Regions from separate parts of the Streptomyces sp. NPDC031274 genome, predicted to be linked through region 3. Evidence: riboswitches for the same ligand, from Rfam matches in the RefSeq annotation. Region 3 holds a riboswitch; each other region holds the start of a gene.
The links. Region 3 has a riboswitch for cyclic di-AMP ahead of ACZ5CR_RS37170 (C40 family peptidase). Riboswitches for the same ligand answer to the same signal wherever they lie in the genome.
Positions count from the first base shown of each region.

Region 1: another riboswitch for cyclic di-AMP. It lies ahead of ACZ5CR_RS39355 (C40 family peptidase); the one in region 3 lies ahead of ACZ5CR_RS37170 (C40 family peptidase).
Region 2: another riboswitch for cyclic di-AMP. It lies ahead of ACZ5CR_RS42445 (M23 family metallopeptidase); the one in region 3 lies ahead of ACZ5CR_RS37170 (C40 family peptidase).
Region 4: another riboswitch for cyclic di-AMP. It lies ahead of ACZ5CR_RS28165 (transglycosylase family protein); the one in region 3 lies ahead of ACZ5CR_RS37170 (C40 family peptidase).

Region 1 is NZ_JBVIHP010000036.1:77,469-82,388, reverse strand. It holds gene ACZ5CR_RS39370 (amidase) at 1-954, opposite strand, end outside; gene ACZ5CR_RS39365 (ATP-dependent Clp protease proteolytic subunit) at 1,174-1,809, shown strand; gene ACZ5CR_RS39360 (hypothetical protein) at 1,817-2,125, shown strand; cyclic di-AMP (ydaO/yuaA leader) riboswitch at 2,489-2,652, shown strand; gene ACZ5CR_RS39355 (C40 family peptidase) at 2,656-3,129, shown strand; gene ACZ5CR_RS39350 (DUF6328 family protein) at 3,268-3,852, shown strand; partial or broken gene ACZ5CR_RS39345 (LysE family translocator) at 3,900-4,034, opposite strand; gene ACZ5CR_RS39340 (LysR family transcriptional regulator) at 4,185-4,920, shown strand, end outside.
Region 2 is NZ_JBVIHP010000049.1:6,805-11,724, forward strand. It holds gene ACZ5CR_RS42435 (MFS transporter) at 1-476, shown strand, start outside; gene ACZ5CR_RS42440 (PP2C family protein-serine/threonine phosphatase) at 646-1,968, shown strand; cyclic di-AMP (ydaO/yuaA leader) riboswitch at 2,294-2,440, shown strand; gene ACZ5CR_RS42445 (M23 family metallopeptidase) at 2,452-3,543, shown strand; partial or broken gene ACZ5CR_RS42450 (aldo/keto reductase) at 3,767-4,711, shown strand; gene ACZ5CR_RS42455 (PrsW family glutamic-type intramembrane protease) at 4,740-4,920, opposite strand, start outside.
Region 3 is NZ_JBVIHP010000032.1:41,619-46,538, reverse strand. It holds gene ACZ5CR_RS37180 (C40 family peptidase) at 1-11, opposite strand, end outside; gene ACZ5CR_RS37175 (hypothetical protein) at 330-683, shown strand; gene ACZ5CR_RS37170 (C40 family peptidase) at 761-1,975, opposite strand; cyclic di-AMP (ydaO/yuaA leader) riboswitch at 1,984-2,140, opposite strand; gene ACZ5CR_RS37165 (ATP-dependent DNA helicase) at 2,398-4,920, shown strand, end outside.
Region 4 is NZ_JBVIHP010000019.1:72,810-77,729, forward strand. It holds gene ACZ5CR_RS28155 (cytochrome P450 family protein) at 1-1,114, shown strand, start outside; gene ACZ5CR_RS28160 (transglycosylase family protein) at 1,251-2,285, shown strand; cyclic di-AMP (ydaO/yuaA leader) riboswitch at 2,467-2,659, shown strand; gene ACZ5CR_RS28165 (transglycosylase family protein) at 2,663-3,382, shown strand; gene eno (phosphopyruvate hydratase) at 3,675-4,920, shown strand, end outside.

The sequences.
Region 1 (4,920 bases), on a different contig from region 3:
CTCGTCGGCACCGGAGAGGTCAGGGCAGGCCTCCTCGACCGAGCACCCCAGGTCAGCGAAGACCGTGACGGCCGGCGCGAACGCCTCGGTGACCTCGCGGTCGACCGGCACCGCTCCCCCCAGGTCCGGCGACCAGGCGATCCGCAGCCCCCTCAGATCCCGTTCCAGTGATCCGCCGAACGCGCTCCCCGGCATCTCCAGAGCGATCGGCGAGCGCGGGTCGGGCCCGGCGACGACGGACAGCAGCAGGGCCGCGTCGGCCACCGTGCGCGCCATCGGCCCCTGCACGGCCATCGTCGACCACGGGGCGGTGTCCGGCCAGCTCGGCACCCGACCCGGCGAGGGGCGCAGGCCGACCACGTTGCAGAACGACGCGGGGTTGCGCAGAGAGCCGCCCATGTCGCTGCCGTCGGCCAGCGGGTGCATGCCGCACGCGAGCGCCGCCGCCGCTCCCCCGCTGCTGCCGCCCGCCGACCGCCGAAGGTCGTACGGGTTGCGGGTGGCACCGAAGACCGGGTTGAAGGTGTGTGAACCGGCAGCGAACTCGGGCACGTTGGTCTTGCCGACGGTGATCGCCCCGGCGGCGCGGATGCGCTCGACGATCAGCTCGTCGCGGTCCGGGACGTTGTCGGCCAGGAGCGGGGTCCCGTAGGTGGTCCGGATGCCACGGGTGTCGTGCGTGTCCTTGTGTGCGATGGGCAACCCGTGCAGCGGGCCGAGCGGTTCGCCGCGCGCTGCCTGCTCGTCGGCGGCGTACGCCTCGTCGAGCGCGCGCTCCGCCGAGAGGGTCACCACGGCGTTCACGGCGCCGTTGACCTGCTCGATCCGGTCCAGGTGCGCCTGGACGACCTCGCGCGCGGACAGTTCGCGCTCGCGGATCCGGGCGGCGAGTTCGCGGGCGGTGAGGTGGACGAGCTCCCCGGCGTCGGGGACTCGGTGGGCTTCAGGGCTCATACGACGCTTTCGGCTCGGGGCGGCTTTCGGGGCGGTCGGCGGCCGACGTTCGTGGCCGCGTTCTCGGCATGCGCTCTCAGCGAGCGGCTGAAACGCGGTGCGTCTGTTGACTCCGGCGGATCACTCGAACATGCTCCCCATCACGACGTTACGTACGTCCTGTACATTTTTTACAGACACCTTGGGGAGCAGCCACCCCCGCCAGAGGAGAGACGTGCCATGAACCGACCGTTCGCCCGCCATGTCCTGCCCGAGTTCACCGACCGCACCTCCACGGGGCAGCGGACCCTCGATCCCTACTCGAAGCTGCTCGAGGAGCGCATCGTCTTCCTCGGGACGCCGATCGACGACACCTCCGCCAATGACGTGATGGCGCAGTTCATGCACCTCGAATACTTGGCGCCCGACCGCGACATCTCGCTCTACATCAACGCTCCCGGCGGCTCGTTCAGCGCGATGACGGCCATCTACGACACGATCCAGTTCGTCACCTGCGACGTGGAGACGGCCTGCCTGGGCCAGGCCGCGTCGGCGGCGGCCGTCCTGCTTGCCGCGGGCACCCCCGGCAAGCGATGCGCGCTGCCGGGCGCCCGGATCCTCATCCATCAGCCCTCGCTCGCCGAGCCGATCCACGGCCAGGCGACCGACTTGGCGATCCAGGCCGACGAACTCCTGCGCACCCGGGCGCAGCTGGAGAAGCTGCTCGTCCAACACACCGGCCGGAGCCCGGAGCTCGTCGCGGCCGACATCGAGCGCGACAAGATCCTCAGCGCCTCCGAAGCGGTCGAGTACGGCCTGGTGGACCGGATCATCGCGACCCGCACATCGTCCCTGCGCACCCCGGACGCGAGGTGAGCCACCGGTGCTGCCGCCCGAGCTTCCTCAGCTGCCCGCGCTCACCCGCGCCGAGGGCGAGTTGATCGACCGGTACCTCGAAGTGGTCGACCTGGTCGGCCGGATCAATCCCGCCCGCGCCTCGGACACCTACGGCGGGCTGCGCGCCGCACAGGCCCTGGTGAGCAGCGCGACCGCCTTGCGGGACGCCCTGACACTCATGCACCAGCGGGGCGAGAGCGCCGTGCACGCGCCGACGCTGGCCCGAGCGCTCCGTGTGCTGGACGGGGAGCGGCGAGCCGGACGGGTCACTGTGCCGCCCCCGTCGGCATCCTGAGCCTCCGTCACCCCGGCCCTGACGTCCGAACCGTCCGGGGCGGGACTCAAACGAACCAAACGGGCTACCTCGTTCGGCGTAGACGATCGTAGTCATTCGGGCTGTCCGCGGTTGCGTCAGATGTGTACGCGACGGCCGGAATTCCTCGTTCCGGTGCTGGTCGAACGATCGTCGAGGGCCTCACCCCGATCCCGAATCAGACTTTGTCCACCCGAACGGTTCAGGCGTGAGGAGCCTCACAAAACGCCGTTTCGGCTCGGAATTCGCACCCTTGACGGGTCAAGATCCCTTCCGACGACAAGCCCCCGCCACAGCGGCGGGGCGGTCCGGGTGGACGCCGAGTCCTGCCGCCACCCGGATGACCGGTCGACATCGGTGCATCGGCAGGAGTGGAGGACCCAGGCATGACGGGTCGGTCCGGAAGGTCCGGACGCCGACCCTTGGGGTGAAGCCGCACACCGCGGCCGGGCAACTTCGCCAGCCCGAATCCGACAGGTCATCCTTCACAGGCGGCTGACGAAGGGTTGCGCATGACCGCGCTGAATCATGTTCCGTCGCTGCTGACCAGGGCCGGCTCCGTATCGGTCCTCACGCTCGCCGTCGTGGGCGGCACCCTCGTGGGCCCAGGGCTCACGACGGAAGCAGAAGCCGCGACGCACGGAACCAAAGCGCTCAAGATCGCTGCCTCAAAGAAAGGCTCGCCGTACCGCTACGGAGCGAAGGGGCCGCACAGGTTCGACTGCTCGGGCCTGACCCTCTACTCCTTCAAGCGCGCGGGCAAGAAGCTGCCTCGCACCGCCGCACAGCAGTACAACAAGACCCGCCACGTCTCGGCGTCGAAACGCTCCCGCGGCGACCTCGTCTTCTTCCACTCCGGCCGGAACGTCTACCACGTCGGCATCTACGCCGGAAAGGGCAGGATCTGGCACGCCCCGAAGTCCAACACCGTGGTGCGCCTCGAGAAGATCTGGACGAAGAGCGTCTGGTACGGCAGGGTGCGCTGATCACCCGTCACTGAACGTCAGCTGCCGGACGGCGGCGGGAGCCTCACGGCTGCCGCCGCCGCTCGGCCGCCCCCGCCCGGCCCTCTGATCGGCGCGTCCGCCGGGCGTGGACGGCGTCCACGCGGATACTCGTGCGCCATGGCCGAAAACAACAGCGCTCCCCCCGCGGGCGACCCGCCGCCGCGCCACGAGACGAGCTTCGAGCGCGCCGACCGCAACTTCTTTGAGATCCTCCAGGAGCTGCGCGTCACGCAGGCCGGGGTGCAGATCCTCTTCGCGTTCCTGTTGACGCTCGCCTTCACCGAGCGCTTCCCCTCGCTCGACACGGTGCAGCGCGCCACGTACGTCACCACACTGCTGCTCGCCGTCCTGTCCGCCGCCCTGTTCACCGCGCCGGCCGCCCTGCACAGGTCGCTGTTCGGGCAGCACTCCAAGCCGCGGATCGTGCGGGTGTCGTCCCGCCTCGCCGGTATCGGCATGGTGGTCCTGGTGTTCGCGCTCGCCGGTTCCGTGCTCCTGGTCGTGGACGTGGCGGTGGGGCGCACCGGCGGGATCATCGCGAGCGCGGGCACGCTGGTGGTGTGCGCGGGCCTCTGGGGCCTGCTTCCCGCCCTGGTGCGCGGCGCGGGCAAGGGCGACTATGACGACGACACCGACACCGGCGGGCCGGACGGCGTCACGCCATCAGGCCCTCGGTCAGGAGCACCAGGCCCAGGACGCTGAGCGCGACACCTGTACCGCCCTCGATCGAACGGGCCGTACGCGTCCTCCGCAGCCCCGATCGCGCAGGCGACTCCGGCGCGGCGGGAGGTGAGGGCGTTGCGCACCACCACGGCGAAGTCGGCGCCCGGCATGGCGACCATGCCCGCGGCGACTCCGGCGAAGGTGACCGGTTGTGCGTCCACGACCCCAAGGCTGCCGTCGTTCTGCCTTCAGCAGGTATGTGGAATATCCTGGGTCTGCCTTAAGCAGGCGTTTACCCCCACGCCGACGGACGGCACCCCACGGCCGCACGGCCCGTCGGCTCCCGCACGCTCCTGCACCGGGAGACTTCCATGTACGACCCGACGCGGCTCGCCGCACTGGTGGCGGTCTCCGAGGCCGGATCGATCACCCGCGCCGCCGAACGCCTGGGCTACACCGTGCCCGCCCTCTCCCAGCAGCTGGCCAAGCTCGAACGGGAGGCGGGCACCGCGCTCCTGGTCCGGCATCACCGCGGGGCACGCCTCACCGGCGCGGGCGAGCTCCTTCTCGCGCGGGCGCGCCGGGTCCTCGACGAGATGGAGCAGGCCCGCCACGAACTGGCCCGGCTCGCGGGCCTGTCCGGCGGCAGACTGCGCGTGGGGACCTTCACCACCGCCGGGATCCATCTGATGCCGCCCGCGCTCACCGCGTTCCGCCGCGCCCATCCGGACATCGAACTGACGGTCCGGGGCTATGAACCGCCGCTCGGCGTCGCGGCCGTGGCAGCGGGCGAGGTCGACCTGGCCCTCACGCACACCTACGAGCCCGCGGACGCGCTGCCGCTGCCCGCGTCCGTGTCCGCGGAGCAGATCCTGGTCGAGGAGTTGGTCCTGGTGACCTCGCCCGGCCACGCGCTCGTGAGCACCTCGTCACGGCTGCCTCTGAGCGATCTTGCCGGTCAGCCGCTGATCAGCATGGCGCCTTCGCATCCACCCCGGCAGGGCGTGGAGTCCGTACTCGTCCGGGCCGGGGCGACGCCCTCGGTCCTGGTCGAGACTCCCAGTTACGCGCTGGTGTGCGCGCTGGTCAGCGCGGGGCTCGGGGTCG
Region 2 (4,920 bases), on a different contig from region 3:
GTGCGCTGTTCGTGGTCTCGGGGCTCGTCGCGCTGGTCGGGCAGCTGAGGATCACGGACCTGTGCCGACGTACGTGGACGCGGGAGCAGTGTCTGGTCGCGGGGCTCGGGCTCCTCGGGGCGTCGTTCCTGCCGCCCGCGCTCGGCGGATCGGGGTACGTCGGGGTCGCGGGGCTGCTGGTGTGCGCGGCGGGGCTCGCGGGGGCGACGGCCGTGCTCTACCCGTTCGAGATGGAGACGGTCGTCGCGCTGTCCGGCGACCGGTGGGTGGCCACGCACTACGGCCTCTACAACACGGTGTGCGGCATCGGCATCACCGCGGGGAACCTCGCGACCGGCACGCTCCTCGGCGTCACCCGGTCCGCGCCCGCTGTGCTGTGGCTCGGCCTCGCGGCTCTGGGCGCCACCTGCGCGCTCGCCCTGCGCGGCCTCTCCCGGACGGGCCGCCTCGCCCCGCAGCCGGTCGGGGCGCCCTGACCCGGGCTAACCCGGTCGGCCCAACACAGGTCGCCCCGCGCCGTCGCTCCGGGAACCCTGGACGAGGACGAGCGCGGTCATGGATCTGGTCCTGGCCGCGGGATTCGGCAGGAGAAGACCGGTGGGGCAGCGAGGAGGAAGCGGCGGCCGAGGGGAGGGGGCGGCGGGCATGGGGTCGGGAGAGCGTGCGAGTGCGGGCGCGGGTGGCGGGAAGCGTGCGGGCGCGAGCGGCGGGAAGCGTGCGGGCGCGGGTGGCGGGAAGCGTGCCGACGGCAAGTCCGCGAGTCGAGGTCCAGGCAGTCGGGGCCCCGGCAGTCAGGGTCCAGGCAGTCGAGGTCTTGGCAGCAGAGGTCCCGGCAAGCGGCCGCGCGGGGCTTCCGGCAAGAGCCCCACCGTCCGGCACGAACGGGCGTTCGTACGGGCGCTTCCGCTGCTGCTCATCGTCGCTGGGATCGTCTACGACACCGTGACCCCGCCCCAATTCACCGCCGCGCCCCTCTTCACCGCCGCCCCGCTCATCGCCGCGCCCTTCTACTCGCTGCTCAGCACCACCGTCATCGGCCTCTGTGCCTCCGTCGCCGTGCTCGGCCTGCACTTCAGGGCCAACACAGGCTCCGACGTCGATGCCGTCACCGAGGTGTTCACCGTGGTGACCGTCGCCGTGCTCGCCGTCCTCATCAACCGCGTCGTGCGCCGCGGCGACGAACAGCTGGCCTCCGCCCGCTCCATCGCCGAGGCCGCCCAGCGTGCCGTACTGCCGCAGCCGGATCCCCGGATCGGCGGGCTCGATGTCGCGGCGCGGTACGAGGCAGCGGAGGCCGACGCGTTCATCGGGGGTGATCTGTACGCCGTTCAGGACACCCCGCACGGCGTACGCGTCATCGTCGGCGACGTACGGGGCAAGGGCATGGGCGCGGTGGCGGCCGTCGCCGTCGTCATCGGGGCGTTCCGGGAGGCCGCCGAGCAGGAGAGCACGCTGGAGGCGGTGGCGCAGCGCCTGGAGCGTGCGCTCGCGCGTGAGGGCACGCGGCGCGACGGGCTCGACGACTTCGAGGGGTTCACCACCGCCATCCTCGCGGAGATCCCGCACAGCGACGGTCTCGTACGTCTCATCAATCGTGGGCACCCGGGGCCGCTGCTCCTGCGCGGCGACGGGCGGCTGTGTGTCCTGTCGGCGACCGAGCCCGCGCTGCCGCTCGGGATGGGCGAACTGGGCGCCTGGCCGGACCGCGCGGACGAGACGGAGTTCCCGCCGGGGGCGATGCTCCTGCTCCACACCGACGGGCTCTCCGAGGCGCGTGACAGCCGGGGCGAGTTCTACGATCCTGCCGCCCGGCTCGGCGGCCGGATCTTCCCGGGACCCAATGGCCCGGACACGCTCCTCGCCACGCTGACCGAGGAAGTGCGGCGGCACACCGGGGGCGGGACGACCGACGACATGGCGCTGCTCGCGGTGCGGCGGCCGTTGGTGACGGGTGACGGTGACGGGTGACGGCGACGGGTGACGCCAGAACCGATGCCACAGGGACCGATGCCGCAGGAACCGATGCCACGGGGACCAATGCCACAGGGACCGATGTCACAGGCCGTGACTGAAGGACACCGCTCCGCATAACAACTGACGTACCGTCAAGGGGATGTGAAGCTCCGGTGTGTGAAGAAGTGGGGTCAACTCGCCCCGTTCCTACCCCCGGTGTCCCGGTAAGTACTGGCCAGATCCGTTAACGATCAACTGGAACAGCTTGGAATACGACCCCGCTGTCTATTAACGTTCGATAACGCAGCGCGGTCGTCCCAACCGACACTCGAGTCGGCTCCGCGCGCACGCGCCTAATCCCGCAAGGGAGCCGGGGAACCACTAATTGGGGTGAATCGGTCATCTGTGCATCCGTGCCAGATGCTCGTAGGAGACCTTCCTGCTCCGAACCCGTCAGCTAACCCGGTAGGCGAGAAGGAAGGAAAGGAGTGCGCCCCGGTGGCGTCCAACCGCCCTGCCCCCCAAGGCACTTATGTACCGAATGATGACGATTTCGGCGGGTACGACGACAATTCCTGGGAGGAATGGAATCCCACCGAGGAGTCCGTCCGCCCGGTCCGCGGCAGGCACCGCGTCCACAAGCGGGGCGGTGGCGGGCTCGCCCGCAGCTCCACGGTTCTCGGTGTAGGCGTCATCGCCGCCGTCGGCGCGGGCGGCATCGCCACCGCGCAGGGCGGCAAGCCCCCGGTCTCCATAGAGATGCCGGACCTCTCGGCCGTCACGGACTCGCTGCCGGAGGCCAAGTCGCTCCCGGGCGTGGGGTCCTTGATATCCGACGGCTCCGATTCCTCCGACTCCGCCGCCGCGGAGAACGGCGTCGCGGTGGCCGCCGCGCCGCTGAGCGCCGCCGGTCTCAGCACCACCGACGCCGAGCAGGGCTCCACGGACGCGGGCGAGGCGCTGCGGGCCCGCATCATGGAGCAGGCCGAGAACCAGCAGGACCAGGCGGACGACGCGGTCCAGAAGGCGGCCGAAGAAGCCGCCGTCAAGCAGGCAGCCGCACAGGCCGCCGCCAAGCAGACCGCGGCCGAGAAGAAGATCGCCGCCGAGAAGGCCGCCGCGAAGAAGAAGGCCGAGGCGGAGGCCAAGAAGAAGGCCGAGGCGGAGCGCCTGGCCAAGCTCGCGAAGAGCTACACACTGCCCGTCGGCTCGTACACGCTCACCGGCACCTTCGGTCAGCCCGGCTCCATGTGGTCCTCCGGCTACCACACGGGCCTGGACTTCGCGGCTCCGACGGGTACGCCGATCAAGGCCATCCACTCCGGCACCATCAAGGAGGCCGGCTGGGCGGGGGCGTACGGCTACCGCACGGTCCTGGAGCTCGACGACGGCACCGAGCTGTGGTTCTGCCACCAGTCGTCGATGAGCGTCAGCGTCGGTCAGAAGGTCACCACCGGCGAGGTCATCGGCCGCGTCGGCGCGACCGGCAACGTGACGGGGGCCCACCTCCACCTGGAGGTCCACCCGGGCGGCGACTCGACCGGGGTGGACCCGGCGGCGTGGCTGCGCGGCAAGGGCCAGTCGCTCTGATCGACCTGCTTTGATCCGGTCTCCGGTCGCTCTGACCGACCCGCTCCGATCTGGTCGCTCCGGTCCACCCGCTCTGATCCGGTCACTCTGAAGCAGCCTCCGAACTCCGGCGGTCCTGGCGACAACCCCCCGACGTCAGGGCTGCCGGTTCGGCGCGCCCGCTCTTCTCCGGTCTGGTGCCGCTGTACGGAATGCGACGCTCTGTAAGGGCGTTGTCTTCCTCATGACTTCTCTCCGCAAGCTCGGCTCGTCCGACCTCGACGTCTTCCCGCTCGCCCTGGGCGGCAATGTCTTCGGCTGGACGGCAGACTAGGCGCAGTCCTTCTCCGTGCTCGACGCCTACACCGCCGCCGGCGGCAACTTCATCGACACCGCCGACGTCTACTCGGCCTGGGTGCCCGGCAACAAGGGCGGCGAGTCCGAGCACGTCATCGGCGACTGGCTCGCCGCACGCGGCAACCGTTCCGACGTCGTGCTCGCCACGAAGGTCGGCGCCCACCCCGATTTCAAGGGTCTGTCCGCGAACACCATCAAGTCCGGTGCCGAGGAGTCGCTGCGCCGCCTGCGCACGGACTACATCGACCTCTACTACACGCACTACGACGACCCGACCGTCTCCGTCGAGGAGATCATCGGCGCGCTCGACGACCTGGTGACGTCCGGCAAGGTCCGCGCCATCGCCGCGTCCAACGTGACCGCCGAGCGGCTCCAGGAGTTCCTCGACTTCTCCGACCGCGAGGGCCTCGCGCGCTACGCGGCGCTCCAGCCGCACTACAACCTTGTCTCGCGCGACACGTACGAGGGCTCGCTCCAGGAGGTCGCATCGCGCTCCGGCCTGGCCGCCGTCCCGTACTACGCGCTCGCCTCCGGCTTCCTGACCGGCAAGTACCGCCCGGGCACGCAGGTCGACAGCGCGCGGGCCGCGGGCGCAGGCAAGCACCTGGAGACCGAGCGGGGCCGACGGGTGCTCGCCGCGCTCGACGAGGTCGCTCAGGCCCGCGGCGCCGAGATCGCGACCGTGGCCCTGGCCTGGCTCGCGGCTCAGCCGACGGTGGCGGCGCCGATCGCGTCGGCCCGTACGGTCGAGCAGCTGCCCGCGCTGCTGGCGGTGGGGGAGCTCGAACTGACGGAGGCCGAGGTGGCGACGCTCACGGCGGCTTCCGCCTAGGGAGGCCCCAGGGCCTCTCGTTCGGGCCCTAGCCGCGGTAGGGGTTGTACGCGGGGTAGGGCATCGCCGGTTGGGCGTACGGATATCCGTAGGGCTGTTGGTACGGCCGCGGGTATGACTGCGCGTACGGCTGCTGGTACCCGTACGGCTGTGGGTGCTGTGGGTGTTGCGGGTACCCGTACGGCGGCGGCATCGGTACGAGAACCGGT
Region 3 (4,920 bases):
TGCGCTGCCACGAAAAGGGCTCCTTAAGGTTCCGGCGGCGGCCCACACAGGGGGAGCGGACCGCCGCCGGATTCTCGGTGGTGGTGTCCGACTGCCGCCCCTGTTCCGAGCGGCGGTGGGGAGCCGGTCACCTGACGAAGGACGCTAAACCTGACCGTCACGGGTTGGTGACGGATTGTGCGCAACTGGCTGAAGTGTGCCGCCGGTGACCGAATGTGGCTGTGCGGTCCACCGGACCGAGCGCCCTTCCCGTAGGCGTGTGTCCGATGCGGCGCTTGGGGCCCACCTGGCTACGGAGTGGTGATATGGCCCCGGCTAGGCTCCGGCTCATGGACGTTCTCACCCACCTCTTCGTCGGCCTGCACATCATCGGCATCGCCTCCCTCCTGGGTGGCTTCCTCACTCAGATGAAGCAGATGGGCGAGGGCACGGCCCGCTTCAACCCGGCGATGCTGCACGGCGCGCTGACGATGCTGGTCACGGGCGTCGTCCTGGTGGGTCTCAACCAGGCGGACGACAACCCGGTCAACAACCTCAAGATCGGCATCAAGATGGCCGTGCTGATCGTGATCCTCGCGCTGGTCTACGTGAAGCGGGACGAGGAGAAGGTGGACAAGGGGATGTTCGGCGCCGTCGGTCTTCTGACCGTCGCGAACATCTTCATCGCGGTGCTGTGGACCTGATCCCGCCCCCCCACTCACGGAAAACGGCCCTCCACGCGCGCGTGGAGGGCCGTTTTCTCGTGTGACGGTCGTGAGGGTTACGCGGGCCGTACCACGCTGTGGATCGGCATGTAGTAGATCGACTCGGTGCGGACGTTCGCACCCGGCTTCGGGGCGTGGATCATCTTGCCGTTGCCGATGTAGATACCTACGTGGCTGATGTCGTCGTAGAAGAAGACCAGGTCGCCGGGCTTGGCGTCGGCGGTCTTCACGGTCGTGCCGACCTTGACCTGGTCCCAGGTCGTGCGCGGCAGGGAGATCCCCGCGGCCTTCCACGCGTCCTGGGTGAGCCCGGAGCAGTCGTAGGAGTCGGGTCCTGTGGCGCCCCACACGTACGGCTTGCCGATCTGTGCCTCGGCGAAGTCGATGACCTTCGCGGCCTTCGCCGCGTACCCGCTGTCCGTGTTGCCGGAGCCGGAGCCGGAGCCCGAACCCGCGTCCGAACCGGAACCGGAACCGGAACCGGAGCCGGTGTCCGGGGTCTCCTTGTTCTTCTCGCGCTCCTTCGCCGCGGCCTCTTCCGCCGCCTTGCGCTTGGCCTCCGCCTCGGCCTCCTGCTTGCGGGCCAGCTCGGCGGCCTTGCGCTTGGCCGCTTCTTCCTTCTTCTTCTCGATCGCCGCGAGCCGCGCCTTCTCCTCGGCCGTCAGCTTCGAGAGCATCGTGCGCGCCTGGCCCAGCTTCTTCTGGACGGTCCGCTTGCTCGCCTTGAGGTCGTCCCGCGAGTCGCTCAGCGTCTGAAGGCTCTTGGCGGCCTTCGTGCGCTGCTTCGTCGCCGCGGCCTGCTTCGTCTGGTAGTCGTCGACCGCCTTCTTCTGGCGCGCGGTCAGGCGGTCCGACAGATGGTTCTGGTCGAAGTACCCCTGCGGGTCGTCGGCGAGCATCATCGTGGCGGTCTCGGAGACGGCGCCGGTGCGGTACTGCGCCGCGGCGAACGCGCCCAGCTCCTGGCGGGCCTCGTTCAGCTTGTCGGTGCGCTGGGCCACGTCGTCGAGAAGGGTGTCGACCTTCTTGCGCTGCGTGTCCGTGCGCTCCTTGGCCGAGTTGTACTTCTGTGTGGCCACGCCCGCCTGATGGTAGAGGTCGTCGACCTTCTTCTGGACCTCTTCGAGGCTGGGCTTCTGCGGTGCGGACGGTGCCGCCTGCGCGCTCTGTGACAGCAGGGCCACGGAGGTGAGGGCGGCCGTCGTGATGCCGATGGCGGGGGTGACGCGTAGGCCGGCCATGCGGGTCCGCGGCTTGCGGTGCGACGCCAAGGGAGGCGACTCCTTCCGTAGACCGCCTACCGGGTTAGCTGTCGGGTTCGGGCGGGTGGTTCCGGAAGGTTGCCCTACAGTCCCGTACTTCGTACGGGACCGATTCACCCCAAGTTCATCGTGGGTCCCCGGCTCCGAGGAGATCGAACTCGGCGGAGGCCACCCGTTCCCGGCGGGGTTCGCCGGTGGGAGTACGAGCAGCCCACGCAGCACGCTAGCCAACTCGTGTGGCTCGTGTGAAGGTTGATGTTCGATATGCCCGATACATTTTCGTGACTTTACGAAGCTCTTGATGCGGACACGCCATGCGGTGGCGGAGGGTGATCGGGCGTGGGCAGGGCGTAGACGAGTGGACGTTCGTGAGTGGACGTGGCCGGAACCCGGAGCGGGTTGTCAGTGGGGCCGCCTAGACTCGGGAGGCGATGAGCAGCCTCTTTGATGACAGCTTCCTGGCGGACCTCAAGCCCTCGCGGGCTTCGGAGGAAGAGCCCCCGCCGCCGCCCGAGGACAGTGCTCCGGAGTCCGTTCCGGATGATCTGTTCGACGGGAAGTTCGACGCGCCCGCACCCCGGGACGCGCACTACCGCGACGGCGCCCCGCGCCCCGTGCTCGACCCGGCAGCCCTGCTCGACGGTCTTAACGAGAACCAGCGCGCGGCAGTCGTGCACGCGGACACCCCGCTGCTCATCGTCGCGGGCGCGGGCTCCGGCAAGACCCGGGTCCTCACGCACCGCATCGCGTATCTCCTGGCCGAGCGGCACGTGCACCCGGGGCAGATCCTGGCGATCACGTTCACGAACAAGGCCGCGGGCGAGATGAAGGAGCGCGTCGAGCAGCTCGTCGGGCCGCGGGCCAACGCGATGTGGGTGTCGACCTTCCACAGCGCGTGCGTGCGCATACTGCGCCGCGAGTCGAAGACGATCGGTTTCACCTCCTCCTTCTCGATCTACGATGCCGCCGACTCCAAGCGCCTGATGGCCCTGGTCTGCCGTGACCTGGACATCGACCCGAAGAAGTTCCCGCCGAAGTCCTTCAGCGCCAAGATCTCGAACCTGAAGAACGAACTGATCGACGAGGAGACCTTCGCAGGACAGGCCGCCGACGGCTTCGAGAAGACGCTCGCCCAGGCATACGCGATGTACCAGTCGCGGCTGCGCGAGGCGAACGCCCTCGACTTCGACGACCTGATCATGACGACGGTCAACATGTTCCGCGCGTTCCCGGACGTCGCCGAGCACTACCGCCGCCGCTTCCGGCACGTGATGGTCGACGAGTACCAGGACACCAACCACGCCCAGTACGCCCTCGTGCGCGAGCTGGTCGGCCCCTCCGGAGGCGAGGGGGACGACCCCGCCGAGCTGTGCGTCGTGGGTGACGCGGACCAGTCGATCTACGCCTTCCGCGGCGCCACGATCCGCAACATCCTCCAGTTCGAGGAGGACTACCCGAACGCGACGACGATCCTCCTGGAGCAGAACTACCGCTCCTCGCAGACGATCCTCACCGCGGCCAACGCCGTCATCGAACGCAACGAAAGCCGCCGCCCCAAGAACCTGTGGACCAACGCGGGCGCGGGCGCGGGCATCACCGGCTATGTCGCCGACACCGAGCACGACGAGGCGCAGTTCGTCGCCGACGAGATCGACCGGCTCACCGACGCGGGCGACGCGAAGGCGGGCGACGTCGCGATCTTCTACCGGACGAACGCGCAGTCCCGTGTCTTCGAAGAGATCTTCATCCGCGTAGGCCTGCCCTACAAGGTCGTCGGAGGCGTCCGCTTCTACGAGCGCAAGGAGGTCCGGGACGTCCTCGCGTATCTGCGGGTGCTCGCCAACCCGGAGGACTCCGTACCGCTGCGGCGCATTCTCAACGTACCCAAGAGGGGTATCGGCGACCGCGCTGAGGCGATGATCGACGCGCTCTCGCAGCGCGAGAAGATCTCCTTCCCGCAGGCGCTGCAGCGCGTCGACGAGGCGTACGGAATGGCGGCCCGCTCGGCGAACGCCGTCAAGCGTTTCAACGTGCTGATGGAGGAACTGCGGACCATCGTCGAGTCCGGCGCGGGCCCCGCCGTCGTCCTGGAGGCCGTACTCGAACGGACCGGGTATCTCGCCGAGTTGCAGGCCTCGACCGACCCGCAGGACGAGACGCGCATCGAGAACCTCCAGGAACTCGCCGCCGTGGCACTTGAGTTCGAACACGACAGCGGTGGCGGCAGCGAGGACGGCGAAAACGGCGAGGACGGCGAAGGGCAGACCGAAGGGGCGGCCGAGGGCGAGACTGAGGACGGAACCGGCGGTGGAGAGGAAGACGCGGGCGCGGGCACAAGCGTTTCGGGCACGCTCTCCGCGTTCCTCGAGCGGGTCGCGCTCGTCGCCGACTCGGACCAGATTCCCGACGAGGAGGACGACGGCTCCGGAGTCATCACGCTGATGACGCTGCACACGGCCAAGGGCCTCGAATTCCCGGTCGTCTTCCTGACCGGCATGGAGGACGGCGTCTTCCCGCACATGCGCTCCCTCGGCCAGGTCAAGGAGCTGGAGGAGGAGCGCCGCCTCGCGTACGTGGGCATCACGCGCGCGCGGGAACGGCTCTATCTGACGCGGGCCTCGATGCGCAGCGCCTGGGGACAGCCCTCGTACAACCCGCCGTCGCGCTTCCTGGAGGAGATCCCGGAGGTTCACCTGGACTGGAAGCGGAAGGGCTCCGTCGGCGCGCCTGCCTCCTCAGGCCCCGCGGCCGGAATCGCCTCTTCCTTGTCGTCGTCGCGCTCGCGCACCGGGGGAGCGCAGGGCTTCGCCACGCGCCGCGCCTCGGAGAAGCCGGTGGTCGCGCTGGCGATCGGGGACCGGGTCACGCACGACCAGTTCGGCCTCGGGACCGTGGTCGGGGTGAAGGGCACGGGCGCGAACGCCGAGGCGACGGTGGACTTCGGAGAGCCCAAG
Region 4 (4,920 bases), on a different contig from region 3:
GCTCGCCGATCCGCGGCTCAGCAAGAATCCGGCCCATCACGGTGAGCCCGCGCACGCGAAGAGCAAGACCGGGATCCCGGGCGAGCGCAGTGCGAACCTCATGACGCATCTGCTCAACATCGACCCGCCGGACCACACCCGCCTCCGCCGCCTCGTCTCCAAGGCCTTCACGCCCCGCCGCATCGCCGAATTCGCGCCACGCGTGCAGGAGTTGACGGACCGTCTCATCGACCAGTTCGTCGAGAAGGGGGAGGCCGACCTCATTCACGACTTCGCCTTCCCGCTCCCCATCTACGCCATCTGCGACCTGCTGGGCGTGCCCCGCGAGGACCAGGACGACTTCCGTGACTGGGCGGGGATGATGATCCGCCACGGGGGAGGCCCCAGGGGCGGGGTCGCCCGCTCCGTGAAGAAGATGCGCGGCTACCTCGCCGAGCTGATCCACCGCAAGCGCCTCGAACCCGGCGACGACCTCATCTCGGGGCTCATCCGCGCCTCCGACCACGGCGAGCACCTCACGGAGAACGAGGCCGCCGCAATGGCCTTTATCTTGCTTTTCGCCGGTTTTGAGACGACCGTGAACCTCATCGGCAACGGCGCCTATGCCCTCCTCACCCACCCCGAACAGCGCGAGCGGCTCCAGGGCTCCCTCAGGGGCGGCGACACCGGTCTCCTGGACACCGGGCTCGAGGAGCTCCTGCGCTTCGACGGGCCCGTCGAACTCGCCACCTGGCGGTTCGCCACCGAGCGGCTGACCGTGGGAGGGGAGGACATTGCCGTCGGCGACCCCGTCCTCGTCGTCCTCGCCGCCGCCGACCGTGACCCGGAACGCTTCGACCGGCCGGACACGCTCGACCTCTCCCGCCGCGACAACCAACACCTCGGCTACGGCCATGGCATTCATTACTGTCTCGGCGCACCGCTCGCCCGGCTCGAAGGGCGGACCGCCCTCGCGACGCTTCTGCGGCGCCTCCCTGACCTGCGACTCGCGGCGGAACCTGACGATTTGAGATGGCGTGGCGGGCTCATCATGCGTGGACTCCGCACGCTGCCCGTGGAGTTCGCGCCCGCACAGCAGAGCAAATATCAGGCATCTGAAACGCCGTCCAGCTGACATGCCGTCAAGACTGTGACTTTCACGTGATCTCCGCTGCATCGACTTGTGACAAGCGTTCGACTCCCGCTACGTTCACCGACGACTCGGCATCCCGTGCCGCTGTCGTCGCTCCAGTCACGCGAAAGGCAACCGCATGCTCTCCGGCAATGGTCGTCACCGACGCCCCCGCCAGGCCCCGGCCCTGATCGTCGCGGCAGGAGTCGCAGGATCGGCCATCGCCATCCCGCTGCTCGGTGCCACCAGCGCGAGCGCGGCGGACGCCGCCACGTGGGACAAGCTCGCGGAGTGCGAGAGCGGCGGATCCTGGAGCGCGGACGCGGACAACGGGTACTACGGCGGGCTCCAGTTGTCGCAGCGGGTCTGGGAGGACCACGGCGGCCTCGACTTCGCGCCGAGCGCCGATCAGGCCAGCCGCTCGCAGCAGATATCCGTGGCCGAGAAGGTTCTCGACGACCAGGGGACCAAGGCCTGGCCGAGCTGCGCGCCGGTCGCCGGGCTCACTCAGGACGGCGCCGCCGCCGACGTCGACCCGGGCGCTCCGATCACGACGACGCCTTCCGACGAGTCGACGGAGTCGGCCGACCCCGGCGACTCGGATGACTCGGACGACTCGGATGAGCCGGGCGCGTCGCCGAGCGAGTCGGCCGACCCCTCGGACAGTGCCACGTCTTCGGACAAGTCCTCGGGCGAGTCCTCCAAGAAGCCTTCCGGTGAGTCTGGCAAGACCGATAAGGCCGATAAGACCGACAAGTCCGGCTCCGGCGACGAGGCGCGAGACAAGAATCACGACGAGTCGGGTGATTCGGGCGAGTCGGGTGATTCCGATGGCTCGGGCAAGTCCGGGCAGAGCGATGAGACTTCGCCGACCGCCACCCCCACCACCGGCGAGGGTGAAGGCCGCCACCGCGGCGACAGCGCGGACGGCAAGCAGCCCGGCGACGACTCCCGCGAGGGTTCGGGTCGGCACGCCTCCCGTGGCGACGAGCGTCAGCGGAACGGCTCGGACGGGACGTACACGGTCCGCTCCGGGGACAACCTCTGGGCCATCGCCGACGACCTCGACGTGAAGGGCGGGTGGACCGAGCTGTACGCGGAGAACGAGAAGGCCGTCGGCTCCGACCCCGACCTCATCCTTCCCGGTCAGAGCCTCGATTTGGGCGAAAAGTAGGGGAAGTTGGCGACTCGCTTTGCGCCTGATGTCTGGATTGGTGCAAGTGAGAGATGGGTCTCAGAAGCCCTGATCGTCTTTGGAAATCGACCGATCCCATGCCTACGGTCGTGACCGCTCGCCACAGCGGGCCCCGCCGGTCGGTACGCCGAGTCCTGCCAACGGCCGTTCGGGAACAGTCGTCGCGCAAGCGCCGTAGGCAGGAGCGGGGGAACCAAGGTTTCCGCCGGGCCCGGCCGTTCAGCATCGCGAGAGCGATGCGGAGGAACGGACGGGAACGGCTAGGGGTTAAGTCGCGCTCAAGGAAGCGCGGCCGGGCAACTTCATCGGCCCGAACCCGACAGCTCACCTCGCAGGCGTCGGTGAGGGGATCACTCATGCTGTTTTCCAGCAAGGGCAAGCACCGCCGCCCGTCCAAGGCCACCCGTGTCGCCACGCTCGCGGGCGTCACCGGTGTCGCGGTCGCAGCCCCGCTGATGGCGGCCGGCTCGGCCTCCGCGGCGACGAACTCCGAGTGGGACGCCGTCGCCCAGTGCGAGTCCGGCGGCAACTGGTCGATCAACACCGGCAACGGCTACACGGGCGGCCTGCAGTTCTCGTCGTCCACCTGGGCCGCGTACGGCGGTACGAAGTACGCGTCCAGCGCCGACCAGGCCTCCAAGGCCCAGCAGATAGAGATCGGCGAGAAGGTCCTCGCGGGCCAGGGCAAGGGCGCCTGGCCGAGCTGCGGCGTCGGCCTCTCGGGTGCCTCCAACGAGGGTGGCGGTGCGCAGGAGAGCGCCCCGCAGCAGACCCAGGAGCAGCCCAAGAACGAGCCCAGCGCCCAGACCGAGCAGCCGCAGCAGGCCGCTCCGAAGGCCGAGGCGCCGAAGACCGAGGCTCCGAAGACCGAGTCCAAGAAGACCGTCCAGACCCCGACCGGTAAGACGGTCAAGAAGGGTGACGGGGAGTACAAGGTCAAGAAGGGTGACACCCTCTCCAAGATCGCCGAGGCGAAGGACGTCAAGGGCGGCTGGCACAAGGTGTACAAGCTCAACGGCGACATCATCGACAACGCCGACATGATCTTCCCGGGTCAGCAGCTGCACCTCAGCTAGTTCTGGCGGGGCGCCTGCGGGGCTTGTCTTCCTCCGCGGGCGCTTCGTGCTCGCTTCGCGCAGTTCCCCGCGCCCCTTCGGGCGCTGCTCTCCCCGCCCCGGTGCGCGTATCCCCCGTACGCACCGGGGCGGGTTTCGTTGCCCTCCCTGCTTTGTTCCGTTCGGAAACATTTTGCTCTCGGTTTGTCCACCGGGCGGTCGCTCGGCTCGCTCTTGCCCGGGAGCCGGTTAGGCTCATGTCCGCGAGGCCAACGCCCCGCGTACCCGCGTCACATCCCAGAAGGAGATGCTCGTGCCGTCCATCGACGTCGTCGTAGCCCGGGAAATCCTGGACTCCCGAGGCAACCCCACGGTTGAGGTCGAGGTCGGCCTCGACGACGGCAGCACGGGTCGTGCCGCCGTTCCGTCCGGTGCGTCCACCGGTGCTTTCGAGGCCATCGAACTCCGTGACGGTGACCCCAACCGTTACCACGGCAAGGGCGTGGAGAAGGCCGTCCTCGCCGTCATCGAGCAGATCGGCCCGGAGCTCGTCGGGTACGACGCGACCGAGCAGCGCCTGATCGACCAGGCGATGTTCGACCTCGACGCCACCGACAACAAGGGCTCGCTCGGCGCCAACGCCATCCTCGGCGTCTCGCTCGCCGTCGCGCACGCCGCGTCGGAGGCCTCCGACCTGCCGCTCTTCCGCTACCTCGGCGGCCCGAACGCGCACCTGCTGCCCGTTCCGATGATGAACATCCTGAACGGCGGGTCGCACGCCGACTCGAACGTCGACATCCAGGAGTTCATGATCGCGCCGATCGGCGCCGAGTCGTTCTCCGAGGCCCTGCGCTGGGGCACCGAGGTCTACCACACGCTGAAGAAGGTCCTGAAGGACAAGGGCCTCGCCACCGGCCTGGGCGACGAGGGCGGCTTCGCCCCGAACCTGGACTCCAACCGCGCCGCGCTCGACCTCATCCTCGAGGCCATCAAGCAGGCCGGTTACGTCCCCGGTGAGCAGATCGCGCTCGCGCTCGACGTCGCCGCGTCCGAGTTCTACAAGGACGGCTCGTACGAGTTCGAGGGCAAGTCCCGCTCGGCCGCCGAGATGACCGAGTACTACGAGGAGCTCGTCGCCTCGTACCCGCTCGTCTCCATCGAGGACCCGCTGTTCGAGGACGACTGGGCCGGCTGGAACGTCATCACCGAGAAGCTCGGCGAGAAGGTCCAGCTCGTGGGCGACGACCTGTTCGTCACCAACCCGGAGCGCCTGGCCCGTGGCATCGAGGAGAAGTCGGCCAACGCCCTCCTGGTGAAGGTCAACCAGATCGGCTCGCTGACCGAGACTCTCGACGCCGTCGAGATGGCCCAGCGCAGCGGCTTCAAGTGCATGATGTCGCACCGCTCCGGCGAGACCGAGGACGTCACCATCGCCGACCTGGCCGTCGCCACCAACTGCGGCCAGATCAAGACCGGCGCCCCGGCCCGCTCCGAGCGCGTCGCCAAGTACAACCAGCTGCTCCGCATCGAGGAGATCCTGGACGACGCCGCGGTCTACG